DNA from 4 places in the Chitinophaga pinensis DSM 2588 genome. Region 4 is predicted to be linked to each of the others. Evidence: riboswitches for the same ligand, from Rfam matches in the RefSeq annotation. Region 4 holds a riboswitch; each other region holds the start of a gene.
What was found. Region 4 has a riboswitch for cobalamin ahead of CPIN_RS29945 (DUF5074 domain-containing protein). Riboswitches for the same ligand answer to the same signal wherever they lie in the genome.
Positions count from the first base shown of each region.

Region 1: linked by a shared signal. The riboswitch ahead of CPIN_RS19570 (DUF5074 domain-containing protein) and the one ahead of CPIN_RS29945 (DUF5074 domain-containing protein) in region 4 are both predicted to bind cobalamin.
Region 2: linked by a shared signal. The riboswitch ahead of CPIN_RS22175 ((2Fe-2S) ferredoxin domain-containing protein) and the one ahead of CPIN_RS29945 (DUF5074 domain-containing protein) in region 4 are both predicted to bind cobalamin.
Region 3: linked by a shared signal. The riboswitch ahead of metE (5-methyltetrahydropteroyltriglutamate--homocysteine S-methyltransferase) and the one ahead of CPIN_RS29945 (DUF5074 domain-containing protein) in region 4 are both predicted to bind cobalamin.

Region 1 is NC_013132.1:4,893,703-4,899,942, reverse strand. Features, by position in the region: gene CPIN_RS19575 (TonB-dependent receptor) at 1-1,815, opposite strand, end outside; gene CPIN_RS19570 (DUF5074 domain-containing protein) at 2,039-3,091, opposite strand; cobalamin riboswitch at 3,254-3,464, opposite strand; gene CPIN_RS19565 (STN and carboxypeptidase regulatory-like domain-containing protein) at 3,533-5,482, shown strand; gene CPIN_RS19560 (carbon-nitrogen hydrolase) at 5,540-6,240, shown strand, end outside.
Region 2 is NC_013132.1:5,558,758-5,564,997, forward strand. Features, by position in the region: gene CPIN_RS22160 (cobyric acid synthase) at 1-1,137, shown strand, start outside; gene CPIN_RS22165 (pyridoxal phosphate-dependent aminotransferase) at 1,134-2,162, shown strand; gene cbiB (adenosylcobinamide-phosphate synthase CbiB) at 2,141-3,094, shown strand; cobalamin riboswitch at 3,146-3,346, shown strand; gene CPIN_RS22175 ((2Fe-2S) ferredoxin domain-containing protein) at 3,490-3,855, shown strand; gene CPIN_RS22180 (HoxN/HupN/NixA family nickel/cobalt transporter) at 3,867-4,691, shown strand; gene CPIN_RS22185 (SDR family oxidoreductase) at 4,706-5,548, shown strand; gene CPIN_RS22190 (sirohydrochlorin chelatase) at 5,545-6,240, shown strand, end outside.
Region 3 is NC_013132.1:8,139,685-8,145,924, reverse strand. Features, by position in the region: gene fmt (methionyl-tRNA formyltransferase) at 1-498, opposite strand, end outside; gene CPIN_RS32070 (FKBP-type peptidyl-prolyl cis-trans isomerase) at 776-1,204, shown strand; gene CPIN_RS32065 (acyl-CoA thioesterase) at 1,299-1,694, opposite strand; gene CPIN_RS37775 (cysteine-rich CWC family protein) at 1,712-1,954, opposite strand; gene metE (5-methyltetrahydropteroyltriglutamate--homocysteine S-methyltransferase) at 2,105-4,414, opposite strand; cobalamin riboswitch at 4,574-4,784, opposite strand; gene pepT (peptidase T) at 5,023-6,240, shown strand, end outside.
Region 4 is NC_013132.1:7,650,086-7,656,325, reverse strand. Features, by position in the region: gene CPIN_RS29955 (hypothetical protein) at 1-228, opposite strand, end outside; gene CPIN_RS29950 (PKD domain-containing protein) at 825-1,997, opposite strand; gene CPIN_RS29945 (DUF5074 domain-containing protein) at 2,076-3,182, opposite strand; cobalamin riboswitch at 3,608-3,800, opposite strand; gene CPIN_RS29940 (hypothetical protein) at 3,944-4,702, opposite strand; gene pdxR (MocR-like pyridoxine biosynthesis transcription factor PdxR) at 5,059-6,240, opposite strand, start outside.

The DNA.
Region 1 (6,240 bases), 2.8 Mb from region 4:
CAGGAAATAACGTTCCCCGACATATATAAAGCTATAATTAATATCCCATTTATTCCAGGAAGCGTGTGCAATAAAGGAACCGCTGTGTACGGGTACATAGGCGATCTGGTCTTTATAATTGACCTCCTGCGGATCCGTCACATCCAGGGCTTTCTGATAGGTATATTTCACGGAGAAGTCCGTTTGTACCTGATTCAGCAATCTGGGGGACAGCTGTACACTGGCATCTGCCCCATAGATATCCACGCCGCCAATGTTCTGCATCATCCACTGAAAGTTGCGGCCCGGAGCCGCTACGATCTTATCTTTCACATGACTGTAATACACGTCGGTCTGTAAGGAGAAGAATTGCAGGAAGCCTTTGGAATTGCGGGTATACCCTATTCCGGCGTTATATTGCCGGGTATGCTCCGGTTTCAGATCTGGATTGCCGACGGTACTGTAGTACATATCATTGAAGGTCGGCATCCGGAAAATGCTCTTATAAAAAGCGCGCAGTTTCAGGTCTTCCAGCCGGAATGGCTGCCAGGACACCAGGATCGTCGGTCTTAATGCACTGTAGTCATGTCCGGAGCTATATAACTTTGTCTTTTCGTTAATAAAGGTCGCCAACAGGTTTCCCTGCATTTCCACTTGTCCGAGATGCAATTGCGTAGCTGCAGCAGCCAGGGTCGTATAACGGGTAGGAATCGCGAAATGGTCCAGGTTAACAGCCGTCATTTCATTCAGCTGAAAGTCCGCCGAAAGCGCCACATCCCAGAAAGAAGTCAGTTTATACTGGTTAGCGGAGGAAATATAATATTCATGCTGGCGATAGCGGTTCATGAGCGGACCGTAATCCGTAATGATCGATGTATCAAGATAACGTACATAATCATACATATACTTGGCATTCAACAACATGGTATACCGCTTGCCGAATTTCTTGTTGTAGGAGGTTTGTACAAACAGATTGCGGTCCCACTGGTGTTGCCCGTTATAGAACTTATTACTGACAATAGCGCCAGGCAGTCCGCGGGTGGAATTGTAATAATAAACTTTCGCGTGCCAGGTACTGCTGTCTTTAAACTGCCCGTAGAGCCCCCCTTCTACGCGGGAAGCGTCTATACCGGCATTTTCCCTGACAGCGGTCGTATCATAGGTACCATTGGTGTACCTGAATTTATACCGGCCATTGCCATGCAGCCATTCACTGCTGATAACTGCTGACAGGTTACTGGAGATCTTTTGTTCCAGTCGTACCGAGGGGTTGACCATACCGAACGAACCGGTCTTAATAGCTACTTTGCCATGCGTGGTTTCTCCTTCATGAAAAATCGGTTTCCTGGATTGCAGATAAATGGAGGAAGCTGCAGAAAATCCTTTTGCAGGTTGAAGAATAGCGCCTTTCTGCGCATTATAAAGATCGATCTGTTCTATATTATCCAGCGAAAAACGCCCCAGATCCACGGTACCGTTCTGCGCGTTGCCCAATTGTATACCGTCATAAAATACGCCCACATGGTTCGTTCCCATACTGCGTACGTTCAGGGTTTTGAGTCCACCTAAGCCACCGTAATCTTTCAGCTGTACCCCTGAAAAGAAGCGTACGGCGTCAGCCACAGACAGGCTATTCATCTTCTCCAGCGCAACACCGCTCAGTGTCTGTACAGGAGAAACGGAATTATTCTTACTGGAAAAAATGGTAACGCCCTGTAGCATCCGGGCAGCAGCAGTATCTTTTGGTACTGCTGCTGCGGATGCCGGCTTCGCCTTATCCTGTGCAAACAGAGATAGCGGCAGAAAGGAAAGAAGTATAAGAAGACGGTAAGTCAATTAAATGTTGTTTTAACTACAAAAGCTCCCAGTTAAGAATTAGGAATTAAGAATTAGGAATTAAGAATTAAGAATTAAGAATTAAGAATTAAGAATTAAGAATTTATCATTTATTGACGCCTCGGGTGCATTCTAAGCTGAATACCACGCCGGCCCATATTGATATTAGGAACGTCCTTTCTTCTGGAAGGCTAACCAATTCTTAATTCTTAATTCCTAATTCCTAATTGATTATCATGCCCGGGAAGAAATACCCCTTGTAACTCGTTGCGTGCAGCAGCGCGCCATTTGCCGCACTATGTATATACAGCTGGTTATTAATATCAGCGCCATACAGATTCGCATTACTGTTCAGCACCAGTATATTTCTGATACGATCAAACCAGATACCCTTTCCGAAGAAGTACTGTCCTGAAGGCAATGTGATAAATGGCGTATTCAGAGATGCTGCCTGTCCCGGAAGATATTTATAGACTTTATTGTTACCGGAGATTATATAGATCGCATTTTCAGTGGTAGATGCTACCATCGAGCTGCTATTGTAGGTAAATTCATTGTAATACACCGGGAAATTGGTGGTGATGCTGTCTACAGACAATGCACCGGCATTGATCTTTTTCAGCTGTGTTTTCGAAGCCGCCCATACGCTACCGTCCTGGCTTTGTACAAAGCCAGATACTGCTGTACCGAGTTTCTTTGCGACACTGTAGTCATTGGTATTGAGTACCACGATACCATCGTTCACAGACAGGAGAAAAATATGATTGCCACTTCTGAACATATCTGTTACTTCTCCTGTTACCCCTGGAATGGCCGTGCCGAGCGTAAGGTTAGTCAGGTTTACGGGGAAAACGCCGGTGCTGGTACTTAGCAAACCTCTTGTTTCATCCACACCGACAAATGAACGGCCATCATCGCCCGGCAAAGACTCGATACGATTGGTTTCTTTTAATGTTTTGGCATCCAGCACGACCATTGGAGCGCCGTATTTACCAACAAGATATATTTTATTATTATAAACGGTACCAAACTCCATGGTACTGGTATTCGGACCTAATGTTTTACCGGGATTTTCAGCGCTGTAGACGTATTCTATTACCGTATCCTTGTCATAGTCAAAGAAGTTAAGATCCCCTGCTCTTGTACCATAGTTACCTTCCGTTACCATCAGAAAGCCGGTGCCATACTTTGATGGGATGACTACATCATCATCCGTTTTACAGGCAGCGGCTAGTAACAGACCACCTAATAACCAGAGGCGTAAATTTTTATACATACATCGAATTTTTATTACAATAGATAAGTTTAGTCTGGACAATAATTTTTACTAAACGGCAGTCAAACCGTCTATTTGGGGCATATCTTCAGCGGACTTTTAAACTACTTGAAATAAGCCTAAAGGCTATTACAACATCAGCGCTTTTCACCCGAAGACACGATATAGCTGTTGCAACTGGCAGGTCTTCTGGCTCTCCTGCTTTTCCCGGGCCTTCCCGTTCCGCCTGGGGCGGACAGTGGCTTTGAAGAGTATACCGGAAAAAACGAACGCGTATTGCGATACAGGATTACAGCTACGGGGATAGCTCCGGAGTTACACCGGATTCCCTATTAATTCGCCTTCAGGCGAAACCAAATGCGGCACAAACCTACTGTATGAGCAGTAAATATCCAAAAAGAAAAATACGTAGTATCTTGCCGCAAATTCAAAACTGTTCTGTTGAAACAACTATTTCTGATAGTAGCATTCCTCTTCGGGAGCTACTCCAGCTATGCCCAAAGCCTGCTTAACAAAACCGTCTCAGTCATCGCAGACCGCAAACCCCTGGCTGCTGTACTGGACGATATCAGTATGCAGGGGGATTTCCATTTCTCTTATGTCAAGGAATTTATTCATGATGATAGCCTGGTGACGGTCAATGTCAGCAATCGCTCTGTCAAACAAGTGCTCGACATATTGTTTCAGGGCAATTTCCAGTTCCGCGAGATCGGTAATCAGATCATTATACAACCCGGCACCTCTTCAAAAGAGAAGTGGTATGTAGTCAGCGGACAAATCAAAGACGCCACCACCGGGCGTCCTATCGTGAATGCCAGTGTCTATGAAGGCGTACAGCTGATCTCTACCCTAACCGATGATCAGGGGTATTTCAGGCTGCGTCTCCGTGAAAAGGAAAGAACCGCGGCCATGCTGACCGTCAGCAAGGAACTGTACCGCGACACCATCATGCTGGTACCTGGCGGGCATGACCAGGAAATGAACGCCACTATCAAACCCGCAGCCCCTATACAATTATCAATAGTAGACGTCAATCAACATACACATGTAGAACAGACTTTCTTTGGCCGTTTCTTCCTGTCTTCCAAACAGCGGATGCAGAGTTTGAACCTGAGTGACTTCTTTACCCGCCAACCCTATCAATACTCCCTCTTACCTGCTTTAGGCACACATGGAAAGTTGGGTTCGCAGGTGGTAAATAAATTTTCCATGAACCTGATAGGTGGCTATACCGCCGGTCTGAGTGGTGTCGAAATAGCCGGCATCTTCAATATTGACCAGAAAGCTGTCAAGTGGGTACAGGTAGCCGGCGTCTTTAATATAGTAGGCGGACATTTCAGCGGCGTACAGGTGGGGGGCATACATAATCACATTATGGACTCACTGAAGGGCTTACAGGTAGGCGGGGTTAGTAATATCCTGAAATACGATTTCCGTGGCGCACAGATCGGCGGCGTCTACAACCGGTCCGGTAGTGGTGGCAATGGTATGCAGATCGGCGGTATACTGAATAGTACGGGTGGGCCCATAAAAGGCGCACAGATCTCCGGCGCTGTTAATCTTGCGGGGGGAAATATTAAGGGTACACAGATCGGCGGTGTCCTGAATAGTACGATGGGGGTTATGAACGGCGCCCAGATCTCCGGGGCTATTAACTTTGGACGGGACACAGTTGACGGAACACAGATCGGTGGTGCGGTGAATGTTGCCTGGCAAAAGATAAAAGGTGCGCAGATCGCCGGTGCGGTGAATGTCAGCAAAGAAGAAGTGAGCGGTGCACAAATAGCCGGGGCAGTCAATGTCAGTATGGATACCATCAACGGTACACAGATCGCTGGCTTAGCCAACTATACCAAAGTGCTGAAAGGCGTACAGATCGGTCTTGTCAACTATGCCGATTCTTCCGATGGCTACAGCCTTGGCCTGATCAACATCGTCAGAAAAGGCTATCACCAGATCCTTATCTATAATAATGAAATGCTGGATCTCAATATTGCTTATAAATCCGGTAGCAGGAAATTATACAGTCTGCTGCTGGCAGGCATGAAACTGGGCCCGAAAAAAGCTTACAGCTTCGGCTACGGTATCGGACATCCGTTTCCGATGTCAGACCGGTCGGAGATCACGACCGAACTCACCTCCCAGTTCCTGTATGTGGGCAACTGGAATTCATCCAACTCCATAATCAGACTGCAGACAGCCTGGAATTACAAGCTGTTGAAAAACGTAACACTGTTTGCCGGTCCGTCCTTTACGATATACTACAGCGACAAGCTGGACGTGGCCGATCCTAAGTATGATGCGAAGGTTCCGGCACATTATAGTCCGTTTACTTTAGGCAGCGGAGTAACGGCCTGGTTTGGCTGGCATATAGGCGTCGGGTTTTTCTAGGATATTTTGGTAATTTTGCAGCTTCATTTTTAAAAACGGTTAAATTAAACACAGGTAATGTCAAAAGTTAAAGTAGGTTTTGTGCAAATGTCCTGTAGCGGCAATAAGGCTGAAAACCTTGCGAAGGCTACAGAGCGTATACGTGAAGCTGCTGCCAAGGGTGCACAGATTGTATGTTTGCAGGAATTGTTTACTTCCCTTTATTTCTGTGACGTGGAGGATTATGATAATTTCTCCCTGGCAGAACCTATTCCCGGTCCATCTACCGATGCTTTGCAGAAAGTAGCGGGAGAACTGGGCGTTGTGATTATCGCCTCTCTGTTTGAGAAGCGTGCACAGGGTCTTTATCACAACACTACCGCCGTGCTGGATGCCGACGGCAGTTACCTGGGTAAATACCGTAAGATGCATATTCCTGATGATCCGGCATACTACGAGAAATTCTACTTCACTCCCGGTGACCTTGGCTATAAAGTATTCAAAACAAAATTCGCCACTTTCGGTGTACTGATCTGTTGGGATCAGTGGTATCCGGAAGCAGCAAGGATCACTGCCCTCATGGGAGCGGAAATCCTCTTCTATCCGACTGCTATCGGTTGGGCGACCAGCCAGGATGAAGCGACCAACGTTGAGCAATACAACGCATGGCAGACCATCCAGCGCAGCCACGCCGTTGCCAACGGTATCCACGTGGTAAGCGTAAACCGTGTAGGTTTCGAGCAGGAAGGCGCTATGAAATTCTGGGGTGGCTCATTCAT
Region 2 (6,240 bases), 2.1 Mb from region 4:
TTGTTCGCAGCATCCAAAGCCGCTTATGACAGACTCTATCAGCTGCATAATCCTGTTGTGATGGAAGGGGCTGGCAGTATCAGCGAACTCAATCTGAAACACCGGGATATTACCAATATGCGGATGGCCCTGCACGCCAACGCAGATGTCTACCTGGTGGCAGATATCGACCGGGGCGGTGTATTTGCCAGTGTATATGGGACTATCGCCTTACTGACACCGGAAGAAAAACAACTGATCAAAGGTATTATCATCAATAAATTCAGAGGAGACGCCCGCTTATTCGAAAGCGGCAGAACCATGATAGAAGAGCTTTGCAGCATACCTGTGATAGGCGTAGTGCCGTATAGAAAGGATATCTATATTGAGGAAGAAGACTCCGTCGGACTGGAACACAAACACAACAAACTGGCTTCCGGCAAGGTCAATGTTGCAGTGGTACTACTCAACAGGATCTCCAATTTTACCGATTTTAACGTATTGGAAAGAGACGAACGCGTACACCTCTTCTACAGTAACAATCCCGCTGACATAGAAAAAGCGGACATCATTATCATTCCCGGCAGCAAGAATACCATTGCTGACCTGATTGATATCAAAAATAACGGCGTAGCTAAAGCCATCGTACAAGCGCATAAAAATAGCAAGACTGTTATCGGCATCTGCGGTGGTTACCAGATGATGGGAACCGTCGTGGAAGACCCACATCATGTGGAAGGTGCGATTGAATCCATGCCCGGACTGGGTATCCTGCCCGTAAGCACTGTGCTGACAGAAGATAAAATCACTGAACAATGCAGGTTCTACTATAAAGGGCAGTCAACAGCCTGTGAAGGTTATGAGATCCATATGGGACTCACCAGTACCAGCGGAGAAGCACGTCCGCTGAATAATACCTTAAACGGGCACGCTGACGGATATCAGCTGACGGATAACTGCTGGGGCACCTACATACATGGCATCCTGGATAATGCGACAGTTGTGGATGATCTGCTGAAAGATCATGCGACACAGTCATCCGGTGCACCGTTTGATTACCTCGCCTTTAAAGAGGAACAATACGATAAACTGGCACAACACCTACGCGAACACATCGACATGGCATATATTTACAGACAATTAAAGACACAGTCATGATCAACGGGCACGGAGACGACAGATACCTGTTCAATTATCCTGTTAAAGCCGATTTTAGTTCCAATGTATACTACGAAGGCTTGGCCGGCGGATTACGCCAGCACCTGACTGATTGTCTCTATAAACTGAACAACTATCCCGAAGCCAATGCACAACGCCTGCAACAGGCACTGGCCGACTGGCACCAACTCAGCGCTGAGCAGGTACTGGTCACCAATGGTGCAACGGAAGCTTTCTACCTGGTAGCCCACGCATTTCGCAGAAAATCAGTTACTATCGCTATACCAGCCTTCGCAGAATATGAAGATGCCTGTCAGGCGAATGACCTCAGCATCAGTTATATCCCTTACGATGAACTACATCCCGCTACCCGCTTCACGTCAGATCTCGTATTCTTTGGTAATCCGAATAATCCTACCGGCGCAGTATTACACCCTGAAACGATCCGGGAATTGCTGGGTGCACACCCGCAGACGATATTCGTGATTGATGAAGCCTATGTAGATTTTACGGAAGCAATCATCTCTATGGTGGGCGCTATCGATCAGTTGCCCAATCTTATTATTATAAAATCACTCACCAAGACATATTCCATCCCGGGTTTACGACTGGGTTATATCCTCAGTAACGCGACTATCATTCAACAGATACTCGCGTCTAAAATGCCCTGGTCTGTCAATGCCCTGGCCATTGAAGCCGGACTCTATATCGCACAGCACAGGGATGCATTGGCATTGCCTATCGCGGACCTGCGGAAAGACACGCTGGACCTGATGGCTGCGGTGAAGCATATTGAAGGTATACAGGTCAGGGATACCCAGACCAATTTCTTTCTTTCGCGGACAAACACCGGTACTGCGGCTGACCTTAAACGATACTTACTGGAAAATGAAGGTTTGCTGATAAGGGATGCGGCCAATTTCAAAAGCCTTAGTCCACAACATTTCAGGGTCGCCACACAAAGACCGGAAGAAAATCAGCTACTTATAAAAGGTATTCAGGCATGGATCAGCAGTATCTCTTAATCATTATTCCCTTAGTGGCGGGCTATCTGCTGGACCTGGCATTGGGAGATCCACGCTGGCTGCCACACCCGATAAGGTTGTTTGGTCATCTGATCAGCTTTGGTACCAAAACACTCAACCGGGGGAAAGGCCGTTTCCTGAAGGGGATGATTTTGAGCGTCTTACTGTGTGCTATCTGCTGGCTATTCTTTGCCGGCATGCAGTTTTGGTTACTGCGAATACAGACACCCGCCTTTTACTACCTGTTCACCTCCATTTTCGTCTTCTTTGCTTTAGCCAATAAAAGCCTCTTACAGGAAGGCCGCGAGGTTTTTGACGCACTGAGTAGTCAGGGACTGGATGCGGGCAGAAAACGCCTTTCCTGGATCGTAGGGAGGGAAACCAAAAACCTCGGCGAAAACCAGATCAGAACTGCCGTCTTTGAAACCCTCTCAGAAAACCTGAGCGACGGAGTCATTGCGCCCCTTTTCTATTACGCCGTTGGCGGATTACCGGCTATGATGACCTATAAGATGATTAACACCCTGGATTCCATGATCGGGTATAAAAAAGAGGAATATTTCTGGTTCGGGAAATTTGCCGCCAGACTGGACGATGTGGCCAACTTCATTCCGGCGCGTATCACAGCACTGCTCATGGTACTGGTAGCCTTCAGCAGACGGGGACTGACCTACATCTTCAGATATGGCCACCAGCACGCCAGTCCGAATTCAGGATACCCGGAAGCCGCCCTGGCAGGTATTATGTACTGCCGCTTTGGAGGGCCAAATACCTACCATGGACAATTAGTAGTCAAACCCTATATTGGTGAACACCCCCGGGATATTGCCCACGAAGAACTGCGCAAAGTCATGTATATCAATCATGCTGTCACATTCCTGAGCGTTTTACTCATAGTCGCCACCTATATAATATACGCCGTAACTACCTGATTGACTGCACGCTGTTCTATTCTCCTGCTAAAAAGAGCAAATAATTACCTACATTTGAGCCAGTTTCTTGGTTTTCGTCCGGCCCAAAGCCGGCTGAAATTAAAAGGGAATTTGGTGAAAACCCAAAACAGTTCCCGCTGCTGTAAGTTCTGTAACAGCTTTTAACCAGTGCCACTGTCGTAATCCCCAATCGGATGGGAAGGCGTTAAGAGTAGAACGAGTCAGAAGACCTGCCAACAAACTATGTTTATCCAACACTTCGGGAAAAAAGTCATGGGAGAACGTAATGCACGTATGCCGTCCGGTATACATGCTTCCTGTTTTCTATCTTTTTGCTGAGGTCTTGTTTAATCATTAACGGGTAATTAATGTATTAATCAAAAGTAACGAGTCGTATGGCAATTAAAGATCTGACTAAAGTTCAGAAGATCCTTTTTATCTGTAATGGAGGCACCTGTAATAAAAACAACGCCGCTGATGAAAACACGGTACAGCTCAGAACGCACCTCACAGAGCATGACCTCAATGACGAAATCCACACTGTTCGTACCAAATGCCTGGGACAATGTACCTGGGGACCAATGATCTTTATGCATCCGGAAGGTCTCTGGTATAAAAATGTAAACCTGGATACCACCCGCGAGATCGTGACGCAACATCTCCTGAAAAATGAATTGGTACTGGAACATGTGCATTTCCCGGAAGCTGAAGAGGTAGCATCCAGTCCGCTTACGCTCAAAAGCCCTCAGCCAAACGAATAAAACCCCGGCACATGAACATCTTACAACAGGATCTGACCGGATTTATCGTCCTGGCCGTACTTGGTTTACGTCATGGACTGGACCCCGATCATATTACTGTGATCGACGGATATACCTACCGTCTGCATCTCCATAAAAGTATCTGGACCAGATGGGTAGGCACACTCTTTACTTTCGGACATGGGATCATGGTCACCGCCATAGCCCTCTTCCTTTGTATACTGAAGAATAACTTCGAAATGCCTCCTGCACTGGATATCGTGGTGGAATGGCTGTCTTCCGTGATGCTCCTGTTTATGGGTATTTCTAACCTGATCAATCTGACCCGCAAGGACAGTACACAGACAGGTAGTTTCCGTAAGCGACTGTTACCCAAAACCTTCAGTAACAGTCTGAATCCGTTTACCGTTATCATCACCGGTATCATATTCGGGTTCATCTTTGATACCTCCTCCCAGATCGCTGCATTCGGTTATGCCGTATCCGTCTCTAATCAATGGATCTATGCTATCATGGGCGGCGTGGTATTCTCACTGGGACTGATCATCACCGGTACCTGCGATTCCCTGCTGCTGAGCAAGTTACTCAAGACCTTCGATCAGAAAAAGATCCAGAGTCATCGTTTTAAACTGAATGTGCTGATCACGATCATGTGTTTTGCCATTCCTATGTATAAAATTGCAAGCGCCTGGAACGAGTCCCTGGAACTAAATGATTTCCAGAATAATATTGTCGGACTCGTTTTTATTAGTATCATTATATCTTTATACGTGGAGCTCTACCTGCGGCACAGATACGCCAAACAGGAGATCGCCAATGAGACAGACCCACGTTAAGGATCAAACATTATATGAGCAAAGCACCGACAAATATCATCAGCATATTAGGCTGCGGCTGGCTGGGTCTTCCGCTGGCAATCCATCTTGTAAAAGAAGGATATACCGTGAAAGGCTCTGTCACTTCGGAAGATAAAATGGGAGAACTGACACAGGCACAGATCCAACCTTATCAGGTCATGATCACTGAAGCCGGTATTGAAAGTAATGACATAGCCGGGTTCCTGGAAAGTGAAATACTGATCATTAATTTTCCTCCTTCCCGCCGGGAAGACGTCGTGCTCTATCATCAGGCACAGATGGCACACCTCGTGAAAGCGATAGAGAAAAGTCCGGTACAAAAGGTGCTGTTCATCAGTTCCACCTCCGTCTACCCTGATGTAAACGGAGAAGTATTCGAACATGAAACCGCTACCCCGTCTAAAGGCAGCGGTAAAGCCTTACTGGCTGTTGAAAAAATGCTGCGTACCAATATCCGTTTTATGACAACGGTGATTCGTTTTGCAGGGCTGATCGGCTACGATCGTATGCCTGGCCGTTTCCTGGCCGGCAAGAAGAATGTAGAGAACGGTGATGCACCGATCAACGTTATCCACCAGGACGATTGCATCGGTATCCTCACGGGAATTATCCGTCAACAGGCATGGGGCGATGTATTCAATGCCTGTACAGATGAACATCCTACACGCAGGGAATATTATACTCAGGCGGCCGCTATCGCCGGACTGGAACTGCCTACATTCGCCGCTACCGCCGATCCTCATTTCAAAATAATCAACGCAGACAAGATCAAGCAACGACTGAACTATTCATTCAAGTACCCTGATCCTGTCCAATTATTACATACCGGCATATGAAAGGGATATTAATCTGTGGTCACGGCAGCCGCGATCCTGAAGGAGTCGAAGGCTTTAAAGCACTGGTGGCATTATTGCGCAAACGCTATCCTGACAGGATGGTGGATTATGGTTTCCTGGAATTCTCGCACCCCGTATATGCGGCGGCTGTCGAGCGGATGTATGTGGCAGGCATACGGGAGATCATCGCTATTCCGGCCATCCTCTTTGCCGGTGGCCATGCCAAGAATGATATTCCTTTCGAAATGAATACCCTGCAGTCCCAATATCCGGATTTGCGGATCAGACTGGGCAGACATATTGGTATTACGCCTTCCATCCTGCAGCTTGCGGGTAAACTGGTAGCAGCAGCTGAAGCAGCATATCCTTCACTGGACAGACAGGAAGCTTGTCTGCTACTGGTAGGACGAGGCACCTCCGATCCTGACGCTAACTCAGATGTAGCCAAAATGACGCGTATGCTGGGAGAAGGGTTGGGCTTCGGATTCTCTACCACGGCTTTTATCGGCGTAACGCAGCCGCTGCTGAAAGACCACTTACCCATCATCGATCATCTGCCTTATAAAAGAATTGTGGCATTACCCGTGTTCTTATTCACCGGTGTACTGCTCAAAAAGATCTATTCTCAACTGGAAGAATTCTCCGCAACGACCGGCAAGCAGGTCATCGCTACCAAATCATTTGAATGTGAT
Region 3 (6,240 bases), 490 kb from region 4:
ATCTCTGATTACTACAGACTGGCTAAACAGGATATCGCCTGTATCGATTTCATGCTGGAGTTTGAAGGTGGTTACCCCCGATTCTTTCTCTCCGTTGATGATGGCCCAGTTGATAGGGGCTGCGCCTCTGTAGTTAGGCAACAACGAAGCATGTACGTTGATCGTGCCTAAAGGCGGCATATCCCATACTACTTCAGGTAACATACGGAAAGCCACCACTACCTGCAGATCGGCTTTTAAAGCCCTTAATTCCGTCAGGAAATCCGGATTCTTCAGTTTCTCCGGTTGCAATACCGGAATGTTCCTGGACACTGCATATTGTTTAACAGCACTCTGCTGTAATTGTAAGCCTCTTCCGGCAGGTTTATCGGGCGCTGTGATCACAGCCACCACGTTATAGCCGTTTTGCACCAGTATGTCGAGCGAAGCCACTGCGAAATCAGGGGTGCCCATAAAAATGATCCTCATATTTTGTTGGTCCTTTAACTCACTCTGCATATAATAAGTATTTCTTCCTGATGGTTTTAAAATGGTGTCAGTGCAGGTGCGCGGCTTCGCCTGTTTCCGATGCACTGAGTTTGTATTTCATTTGTTTTTGTAAGGTAGCACAACAGTAAAAAAGCGCTGAGACGACCTGATACAGGCCGTAAAAATAGTTTAAATCAGGCAAGATATTAACGATTGGTAGTTTAGAGGAATAATGTTAAATTGAATACCTATTTACTAATTTCTTACCTTGCGGTAATTATCCAATAACACTTTTAATTAAATTATTATGCAAGCAGTTAAAAACGGAGATACGGTGCGTGTGCATTATCATGGCCGCCTGACCAACGGAACAACTTTTGATTCGTCCGAAGGCAGAGACCCGCTGGAATTTAAGGTTGGCGCCGGTATGGTTATTAAAGGCTTCGACAATGGTGTTGTTGACATGACTATTGGTGAAAAAAGAACCTTGAATATCCCAGTTGAAGAAGCATATGGTCCTAAAAATGATGAGTTGATCATGGAATTTCCAAAGGAAAACATTCCATCTGATCTGAACCCACAGGTAGGTATGGATCTGCAGATGAGTAACCCACAGGGTCAGGTATTCCCTGTTAAGGTTGCTGCTATCGGCGATACTTCTATTACACTGGATGCTAACCATCCCCTGGCTGGTGAAGCCCTGATCTTCGATATCGAACTGGTTGAGATCAAGTAGTCGTTCAGAAGGGAAGTTAAATTATTAAAGCAGAAGGCTGATTATCCAAGAGGTAATCAGCCTTCTGCTTTTAATGTCATGCGATAATAGCACATTATTCATGTGTCAGTACAATCTTTGTCGGACGTTTCTGATCATCGATCGCAACAAAAGTAAAGGAGCCTGAAATGGCCTTTTCCCGGTGTGTATTGTACATCTGCTCCACGAAAATATCCACCTCTACTTTCAGACTGGTAGTACCTACATGTACGACTGTTCCTACTAATTCTATGATCGTACCATGAGGGATCGCCATTTTAAAATCTATCTTGTCACTTGACACGGTGACCATACGCATACGGCTGAAACGGGTCGCTGTTATAAATGCTGCTTCATCCATAAGCTGCATCGCTGTACCGCCAAATAAAGTATCATAATGGTTCACTGTGTTAGGAAATACCGCTTTGAATATCCGTGTAACGGATTCGGCTATCTGTTTTTCGTATGCCATATCGTTGTTCTACTAATTTATCTTTTAAACCGCAGGGAGAATAATTGCAGCAGGCGTTCCTTAAAGCGGGTTTGCCTGTAACTCTTTTTCATGTCATTCAAACATCCGGCACATAAACATCCGGAATAAGCTTCGCCTATAAAGGCACGCTCTTCTTCTGTCAGCGTTACCTGCTGGCACTGGCAGCGAAGGATAGAACCAACGCGGCACTCAAAAGCTGCATTGCAGCGTGGGCAGGTAATGGTTTCATGACAAGCCATGCGTTAAAGTTACGAATCATAATCTAGTAAACAGGAATAGATTCCTAAAGTGCTGGCTATGTGCATCTTGCAGATAATACAAAAGTGCAGCAGGAAATCCTGCCGCACTTCATTGGTTTGAATAATGGATAAATGGTTATCTGGTAATGTTTATACCATTGTCTGAACCGCTACACGCATGTTGCGGGCGGCAGCTACCATGTTGCGTAATGCCTGCTCTGTTTCCGGCCATTTACGGGTTTTAAGTCCGCAGTCCGGATTCACCCATATATTCCGTGCCGGCAACAACTGTATAGCCTTTTCCAGCAGTTCTGTCATTTCAGCTACGGTAGGCACGCGTGGTGAGTGAATATCATATACGCCTGGTCCGATCTCATACGGATAATGGAAAGTGGAGAATACTTCCAGCAATTCCATCTGTGAACGCGATGTTTCTATGGTGATCACATCTGCGTCCATTGCAGCAATATTGCTGATAATATCATTGAATTCTGAATAACACATGTGCGTATGTATCTGTGTGGCATCTTCCACGCCGGAAACTGATACACGGAAGGCTTTTACAGCCCAGTCCAGGTAAGATTGCCAGTCCGCCTGACGTAATGGAAGCCCTTCTCTGATAGCAGGTTCGTCCACCTGTATTACCCGGATGCCTGCCTGTTCAAGATCCACCACTTCATCCCGGATAGCCAATGCTATCTGTAATGTGGTTTCAGCACGTGGCTGATCATCTCTTACAAAAGACCATTGAAGAATGGTAACAGGGCCTGTCAGCATTCCTTTCATCGGTTTGTTTGTCAGCGATTGTGCATAACTGCTCCATTCAACTGTCATCGGTGTACTACGTTGCACATCGCCATATATCACCGGTGGTTTTACGCATCGGGAACCATAGCTCTGTACCCAGCCGTTTTTTGTGAATACAAATCCTTCCAGTTGCTCACCAAAGTATTCCACCATGTCATTACGCTCAAACTCTCCATGTACCAGTACGTCTATGCGCAGGCTTTCCTGTAACTGTACAGAATCCTGTATGGCTTTACGAATAGCTGTATCGTATCCTTCTTTTGTAATATCTCCTTTTTTCAGATCGGCGCGTAGCTTTCTGATATCTTCTGTTTGCGGAAAAGAGCCGATTGTCGTTGTAGGAAACAGCGGCAATTGCAATACTTCTTCCTGTGCTTTCTGACGGGCAGTGAATATGCTTTTACGTGCTGCATCTGCAGGCGTCAGGGCTGCCAGGCGCGCTTTAACAGCTGGTTTATGAATAATAGCAGCTGTTGCTCTTTCCTGCATGGTGTGCTGGTTTGTTTGCAGCAGCAATTCATCATGACCATTCAGAATATCTTTCAACGCGATCACTTCATACACTTTCTGTTTTGCAAAAGCCATCCAGTTTTTGATCTGTGGTGTAAGTACGGATTCGTCTGTTTCCAGTTCAAGATCATAAGGTGTATGCAGCAGTGAACAGGAAGTCGCTATGAGTACTCGTTCTCTTCCAAGGGCTGCAATCGCCTTATTAATCAGCAGGAGGGACGTATCGTAGTTGTTTTTCCATATGTTACGACCATTCACAACACCTACAGAAAGTTGTAAACCGGCAGGTAAAGCCGCCAGTAAAGTATCCAGTTGTTCCGGCGCTCTGACCAGGTCTATATGTAAAGCATCTACCGGCAACTGTGTGGTCAGGGCTGTATTATCCTGTAATCCGCCAAAGTAGGTAGTCAGCAGAAGTTTCAGTGCAGGAACTGCTTTTCTGATCTTCGCATATGCCTGCAGGAAGAGGTCCTGTTGTGCCGGTGTCAGGTCCAGTACAAGGGTAGGTTCATCTATCTGTATCCAGGTAGCGCCTGCCTGGTAAAGTGATTGTAATACTTGGATGTATACCGGTAATAGTTTATCCAGCAAGGCTGGCAGCTGTAAGGATTCCTCTTTTATTTTTCCCAGGAGCAGGAAGCTGACAGGACCTACCAATACAGGTTTGGTATGGATGCCGATCGCCTGTGCTTCTTTGAATTCTTCCAGGCATTTATTGTACAGCAGACTGAATTCCTGTGAAGCATCAAATTCAGGTACCAGGTAATGATAGTTGGTATCAAACCATTTAGTCATTTCCATGGCCGTTGCATCAAATCCGTTTTTCTGATAGCCACGTGCCATCGCGAAATACAGCTCCGGACTGCTCGGTGTAACAAGACTTTCCTTTAATGCCTGGAAACGGGCAGGTATAGCGCCGGTCATGATACACATATCAAGTATCTGATCGTAATAAGAGAAATCATTTGAAGGAATCAGGTCAATTCCTGCCTGATGTAATGTCTCCCAGTTCTGTCGGCGTAACTGTCTGGCGGTAAGCTGTAATTTTTCAAGGGAGATCTTTCCGGTCCAATAGGCTTCATTGGCCTTCTTCAATTCCCGGTTGCTACCAATACGCGGATAGCCAAGAATGTTGGTTTGCATACTTGCATGTTTTTAAAGGAGTGAAATAATAGGAGACTTACTGCAGGTATGCGATACGGGAATGAGAAGGGCAGGGACAGGCGGCAGATCGCTGACGGGATGTCAACAATAGAGTGCCGGCGCTGATAACCTGATGACTGCTCCATATTCGCGAAAGCATACATCAATCTGTCTGTGGCAAGTATCCTGGCTTGTAACAGTTATGACCGTCCTTCTCGTCTGTACGTCTGCAGACGTACCCGACAATGGACATATGCCGGCCATAACCCGGGAGGTTACTTACAGTTGCGCGTCAGCCCGTGATTTACACACGGTTCCTTTTTAATTCCTTCTTTTTTACCGGAAGAACACCGCAAACAGTTATTGAGTGGCATTTAAGTTCCACAACAATATAAGTAACCTTGTTTATTTTCTGTGCAAACTTAGTATTGTGGAACAAAATTATTATAAAGTATTTTTATTTGGTGTTTTGTTCTTATATAGATCTTCATGTAGATGATTGTACTGTTTTGGATCAGAATTGCGATTTAAACAGTGATTTTTTCTGCCGGACATAGAAAACGGGCTGTACTTATTTGCCGGAATCCGAAATTCCTTACGTTTGCAATATGTTCAATAATTATAAATACACGGTAACTGAGCGCTTTATGCGCTATGTACAGATAGATACACAATCAGATCCACTCAGCAAGACCTTTCCTTCCACAGAAAAGCAGAAAGATCTTGGCCGCCTGCTGGTCAGCGAGTTACAGGAAATGGGCATCAAAGATGCCATCATGGATGAACATGGTTATGTGTTTGCCACGATCCCCGGTAATACAGATAAACAGGTGCCTGTTATCTGTTTCTGTTCTCACATGGATACCTCCAGCGATTGTAGTGGTAAAGATGTAAAACCAATTGTTCATCGTCAGTATGACGGAGGCGATATTGCTTTGCCGGAAGAGGGTACGGTGATCAGAGCTACCGAGCATCCTTACCTGGTTTCTAAAAAAGGAGATGATATTATTACCGCCAGTGGAACTACGCTGTTAGGTGCAGATGACAAAGCAGGTGTAGCTGAAATTATGGATGCCGCACAGTTCCTGCTGGCACATCCTGAAATCAAACATGGCGATATCCGTATCCTGTTTACACCGGATGAAGAGGTAGGGCGTGGTGTGGAAAAACTGGATATGCAACGCCTGGGTGCGCAGTTTGGTTATACATTAGATGGTGGTGAACGTGGTTCACTGGAGAATGAAAGCTTTTCTGCAGATGGCGCAAAGATCACCATAAACGGTGTTAGCGTACATCCGGGTACAGCCAAGGATAAATTGGTGAGTGCCATTAAGATAGCCAGCGAAATCGTGGATGCGCTTCCGAAAGACAGTCTGTCACCCGAAACTACGGAAGACCGTCAGGGCTTTATTCACCCGGTAAGGATACACGGTATCGTAGAACATGCGGAGATCGATTTTATACTGCGTGACTTCATAACGGCTAAACTGGAAGATCATGCCGCCTTCCTGCGTAATATTATGAATACGGTGATGGCCCGTTATCCACAGGCCAGCGCCACCCTTACCGTTACACAGCAATACCGCAATATGAGAGAAGTGCTGGACCTGCATCCGGAGGTAACAGCTAATGCAGAAGAAGCCATCCGACGCGCAGGGGTAGAGCCTTTAAGGCTGATCATCCGTGGCGGAACAGACGGTTCCAGACTCTCTTTTATGGGTTTACCCTGTCCGAATATCTTCACTGGTGAGATGGCCCTGCACAGCAAAAATGAGTATGTGAGTATCCAGGACATGGAAAAAGCCGTGCAAACTATTGTCCATCTG
Region 4 (6,240 bases):
TCCGATGTACTGTCCCATGGGCACAACGGAGCCGGTCAGGCCGAGGCCACCGCCTACCCACCAGGATCCTTTGTTGATTTTAAGTGTATAAGGAACGTGTTTTTTCATGCTTTGCGCCGGATCGATCTGTTGTGCGGAACATACCTGGATGGTCGCGAACCAGCATACGGCGGACATGAGTAACGCGAAGATCCCGCTTGCAGGGATTCGACTGTGCTTGTTTTTCATGGGAGATAATTGGAGGTTATAAAAGTATAAGATAAGTCAGCTTTTTCCCTGCGTGTAGCGGGGAATGAAGCCTGGAGCTGTTGCATGTATTTAAGTCATATAGTGTCTTTTCTGATTTACCTGGTCTTTGCTGACGGGAAATCTTCGTTTACGAAGATGCGTGTGAAAGATCACTTCACCTGATAGACTGTCTTTGGCGATTTGTCTGGTCGTTATGGACAGGGATTCTCCGTTTTACGAAGAAAGGAGTGAAAGCTCATTTCACCTTTGGTGACTGTCTTTTCCGATTCGTCGGATCGTTGCTGACAGGGAATCTTGGTTTCAGGATGAAAGATGCGAAAGGTCATTTCACATGATATACTAATACTGGTTGATTTTTGACGAAAGCCTGGGGCCTGAATAGTTAGTTTTGGCGTTGCGGCACTACATTACTATGTAACAAATGTAATAACTTCTTTGGAAAAGTAATGCGTTTTGTACATATGTTGAAAATGTGTTATAAAAGTGTCATCCGGACAGGATATCAAGATAAAAAAAGCCGTTCATTTATTGAACGGCCCGGGGTCAGATAAGGACATGGTAAGTATGTCTTGTTTTTATTTTTTCATGTGGAGGTCCAGCAATCCTGTTACTTCTGTGGATATCTCACCTAACCAGCCTGCTTCTGCGCGCATACCGGTATATACTTTTATGAAGTCAACACCTGGGAGGTCTACAGTATTACCGTTTTTGTCGACCGCCCAACTGATCTTGATAGCTGCATTTTCTTCGGCGTCGCCTACATTATCTGCATAGCCCCAGGCAAAGGGTTTACTAACGAAGTAAGTACCGTTTCCTGACTGGTCTTCTATGTTGTTGCTGGTGAGCAATGTGCCGGTGAAGGAAATGCTGTCGCCTTTCCATTGCGGATAATAAGGGGCTGTATTGAATACGTTTTTAGAGAGAAATCCTGATTTGCCCCGGTTATCTTTCCACCGGATATAGGTAGTATCGAGCATGTACATACCATCGGGTTTCTGTTCTTTGTTTTCGTCCGGTTTGTAATAGGTGATCTGATAGCCGTGTGTCGTCTCGGGGCTGTTATAATCGGAGCCAGCGATCTCGTACCATTCATCATCGGGTAGTCCGTTGCCATTGGCATCTATAGCCACCATCACGATACCGGCTTCAGACCAGTTAGGAAAGGCATTACTTTTCAGGAGGAAATCATATTCCTCTTTTTTGCTGATGATCGTATGATCTGTTCCGAGTACAACATAACCGCCGAAGCCACCGAGGGAGATCATGCCATTTGTATTCAGCTGTTCCTGCGCTTTTGCGATCATTTCTTTATCTGTGTTACCTTCTTCCCAGGGAGGCAGACCGTTGGTGAACTGTCCTGGCGCGGGGAAGTAATCAAACACCGTTACAGCGCCTGTGTACGTCTTTCCCGTCACTTTTACAGTAATCTGTTGCTGTGTGCTGCCGGCGTTATTTTTTGCGGTAAAGGTGAGCGTAAAGGTGCCTGCATCACCGAATGCATACAGCAGATTTTTTGCTGTACTGATGGTATCATTATTCAATACCCAGGTGTAGGTGGTAGAGACGGAATCGCTTACTACGGCGGGGTTTACTTTGAACCATTTCCTGTTATCCACCGCGAAACCGCCGTCGGGAGTGGTAATGGTGATTTTAGGCGCTTCGGCAGGCGGTTGTTGTACATCTTCATCTTTCGAACAACTGCTGATGATAAGCGTAATCGCTGTTGCAGCGAGTAGAATTTTTCGCATGATAATCTTTTTTGTTAAATGGTAAATGACTCCGTGTCTCTTCTATCAGGTGATGAAGAAACACGGAGGGTTTATGAGTTAATGAAATACGGGCATGGCAGGGAAGTACCAGCCATTGAAGACATTTGAGTTAATCAGTGCACCAGTGCTTGCGTTGTAGCGGAGGACCGTGTTAACGCTACCGGTAAATGGCCCATTGACGGTGGTTACGACGAGTGTATTGTTACTCTTGTCGTAGGCAGTACCTGCGCCGTAGAAGTATTGTCCGGATGGCAGTGTAATGAACGGTGTAGACAGTGAAGCGGTGTTACCGATAACGTAACGATAGAGCGTGGTGCCACCCATGAAGCCATTGTTACGTACGATAAAAATGCTGCTGTCTGTCGTAGAAGACGTAATCGCGGAATGGCGCCATGCCCCCCATGGAGATGGTGTGGAGAATGGCAGTTTAACGGCGCTACGTGCCAGGGTAGTGGAGTTGATACGGATCAGGGAGTCTGTGTTAGCGGCATATACTGCGCCGTCTTTACCCAGTGCAAAACAAAGGTTTGCCGTACCGAAGGAACGTGCTACTGTGAGTGAGGAAGCGTTGTAGGCGACGATACCTTCTGTTTGTGCATGTACAAAGATATAATTGCCTGCTTTGATCATATCGCCGCTATAGCTGCTGATACCAGGCAGTTTGGCGCCGGCAGTGAGTCCGGGGAGGGCAATCGGATATACGCCACCGCTGGTGGTGAGTAAGCCTTTGGTACTGTCAAGTCCGAGGAAGGCGTGTCCGTCATTGTCGGGCATAGTCGTCAGCCGGGCTGTTTCCACCATGGTGTTAGCGTCTGTTACAACCAGCGGACCGCCAGCTTTGACAACGATGTACATTTTGTTTCTGAACGTAGTGGCGAACTGTAAAGTACTGGTAGCGCCACCTAATGTTTTGCCGGGGTTTGCGGCTGCGTAAATGTTGAGTCGCAGGGTATCGGCACTGTAGTCGTAGAAGTGCAGGTCACCGGAACCGTGTCCGTACCAGCCTTCATTGGCGATAAAGAAGCCGTTCGCGAAACCGGTAGCAGCGATGGCATTGTTAGCTGCGATAGCGGGCAGGGACAGTTGTTCTGTTTCATCTTTTCTGCATGCGTGCAGTAAAGGCAGTAGTGCTACGAGTACGAGCAGGTAATGTTTGATTTTCATATAAAGGGTTGAGTGATTAAGCACATCCATACCCTTCATTCAATGATGCGACCGAGTTTGAAATGTAGTCATACGTATGCCTGTCTACTGTTGATAACGGCATAGGTGGGAATACGTATCAATCATCTCTTACACACACGGTATGTATGTGATATGGTCATACGTATGCCTGTCAGCTGTTGTTAGCAGCATAGGCGGGCGTACGAATCAACAATCACATTACACACGGCAACAATTGCGGTGTACATGTAACATGGCGTATATGTATGCCTGTTTGCTACAGATAGTGGCACAGGAGCATACATATAACAATCACATCACACACACGACAGCTAATGCAGTATGCGCAAAGGGGGTAAATAAACACCAGAAAAGAATATAGAACCTTTACAGGCTACACTCTTCGCCTTTCACCCGAAAGCGCTTGAATGAAGTTGCAAGGGGCAGGTCTTCTGGCTCCCTGATGTTCCGGTGGCCTTCCCGTCCGCCTGAGGCGAGACAGTGGCAAAGAGAGAACCGAAATGATACTCAGGTTACAGCTACGGGGATAGCTCCGGTTTTGCACCGGATTCCCTTTTAATGCCCGGAGTGCGGGCAACCATTTGCAGGAGCGAAAGTACGGAAAAGAATTAAGAATTAGGTGATAGCCATACAGGAGATGGGAGAAGTCACAATAAATGTGCGTTCCGTTTTGTGGTATGAATAAAAAAGCGTCCGCTGTTGGCAGGACGTTTTTTTTATAATTTTTTAAGTTCTGATTGCTATCTGATGATAGTGGCATTTTGCGACAGCAGTTCTTTACCGTCTTTGGTGATCTTTACAAGGGCTGGCGGAGCCTCTTTTTCGCCTAATACGGTGAATACGCATTCGTAGGTGTAGCCATTGTTGACGAATTCGTAGTAATGATTACCACCTGTACCTTCAAAGACAACTTTGCCACCATCTATTACGAGGTCAGGCGTCTCATTCATCTTGCTTTGTAATTTCCAGGAAGAATAGCGATACTGGTCTTTTCCCATATTATCGATCCTGATGCGGAACTTTTGTGTTTCCAGCAGGTACACCGGTCGTTTATATTTTCTGACTGATTTGTCCAGTTCTTTTTTATCGCTGGAGATCAGTGCGGCTTGTTTTCTTTTTTCAATAGTGGATTGATAATTCACTGCAATCAGTTTACCATTATCATCCAGCCATACTTTACCGTGTTCAAGCATTATGCCACGCCATCCCATTGCTATCCAGTCTTTATCTGGTTTGGAATTGACGATTGCTTTTATGAGTGATTCATCAAAGATCTCGTTATATCTCTCCAGGAATTCTTCCTTTGTTTTTACCGGTGGGATAGGTGCATCTCTTCTTAGGGGGAATGCTACTTTAGCAGCCAGTGCTTCCTTGTTTTGTTGTTTTACGTTGCTGATAAATTCGGCAATTACTTTCTGATGTTCAGCTGTTGTTTCCTGTGCCTGTACTGCCACAAAACTGGTGGCCAGTAATAAGATGGCGATGAATACTCTTTTCATAAGTTCGTTTGTGGGTAGTTAACAGAAATGGATCTTTTCCACTGCAAGGTAAATTATTCTTCTATGCAACGTATAGCGTGTTTCCCTGGTATTTCTCATTCGGGAAAACTACGTCACTTTGACAGTGTTTTGTGCTCGTAGTTTCGGAATTCCGGAAGTAAATTGGCCCGTAGTTATAAGCTAGTGTATGTGTTTTGTGTTGACTATTATAATGTTATGGTTTGATTGTCCTGAATGCCCCTCATTTTCTGAAAAATAGGCTTGATACGATATATACATGCTTTATATACGGCGTATATACGACGCATCTATACTGGATCTCCCTATGACGCGTAAATCAGGTCAATCTGGCAGCATCAGAGATACTTACCCAGTAGGGTGATCCCTTCGGTCAACTGTTCTTCTGAAAGTGACCCATAGCTCAGTCTGAGACCGTTGACAGGTTGATCGATGCTATAAGTGTCGGGAGGGATGATGCTGACGCCTTTGACTTTTAGTTTGTCCAATACCTCAGTCCAGTTGATATCTTTTTCCGGGGTCAGCCAGAAGGCAAGTCCGCCTTCAGGAAGTGTATAACTCACTTTATCACCTATTTGTTTTTCCAGCAGTGCTGCAGTGAAGTCTCTTTTGGCTTTGTAGTGATGGGTGGCTTTTCTGATATGCCTTTTTATAGTGCCGTCTTTGATCAGTTGCAGTACGGCCTGTTCCATGATTGTATCTCCCTGTACATCGATGATCTTTCGCAGTGTTCCTACTTTTTCGATCAATTCCGGATTATTGCTGACGAGATAGCCGATGCGTAATGCAGGGGCTACGACTTTACTCATGGTGCCGATATAGATATAGTTCTTCAGTTCAGGGAAACTGGAAATCGGGAGGACAGGGCGGTATCCGAAGCAGAATTCATTGTCATAGTCGTCTTCAATGATAGTGAATCCGTATTCGTTGGATAATTTCACCAGTTCCAGTCTTCGTTGCAGGCTGAGGGTCACGGTCGTGGGATATTGCCGGTGCGGCGTGGTATAGATCGCTTTGATCTTTTTACGGGCCTGCAGGTGAGCGATCACTTCCTCTATGATCAGTCCGTCTTTGTCCACGCTGACAGGCAGGAGTTTGGCTCCTGCGTTTGCTACTGTTTGCCAGGCGGGTTTATAGCCCGGATTTTCTACCATTACATAATCTCCTTTTTCTATCAGGCATTGGGTGGCCAGGTACATGGCCATCTGACTGCCCCTTGTAATGCATATAGCGTGTTCATGGGTGTCTAGTCCTCTCTGTTGGTTCAGCATCTGGACAATAGCTTTCCGGAAGTCGGTATCGCCATATTCATCGCCATAACCCATCATCTGCCAGCGGGCTTTCTGGTTGAAGATCTGGCGGTAGGCTCTGGCGAGTTCGGTGATAGGTGCGATTTTACTGTCTGGATGGCCGTCGTCGAAATTGATATGATGACCTTGTGCTTTTGCTGATTTCTCTGCCGGCGGGTGGTTACTGTCTTTTTTCGGGATAAGGGCTGGGAGTACTGCAGATACGAAGAT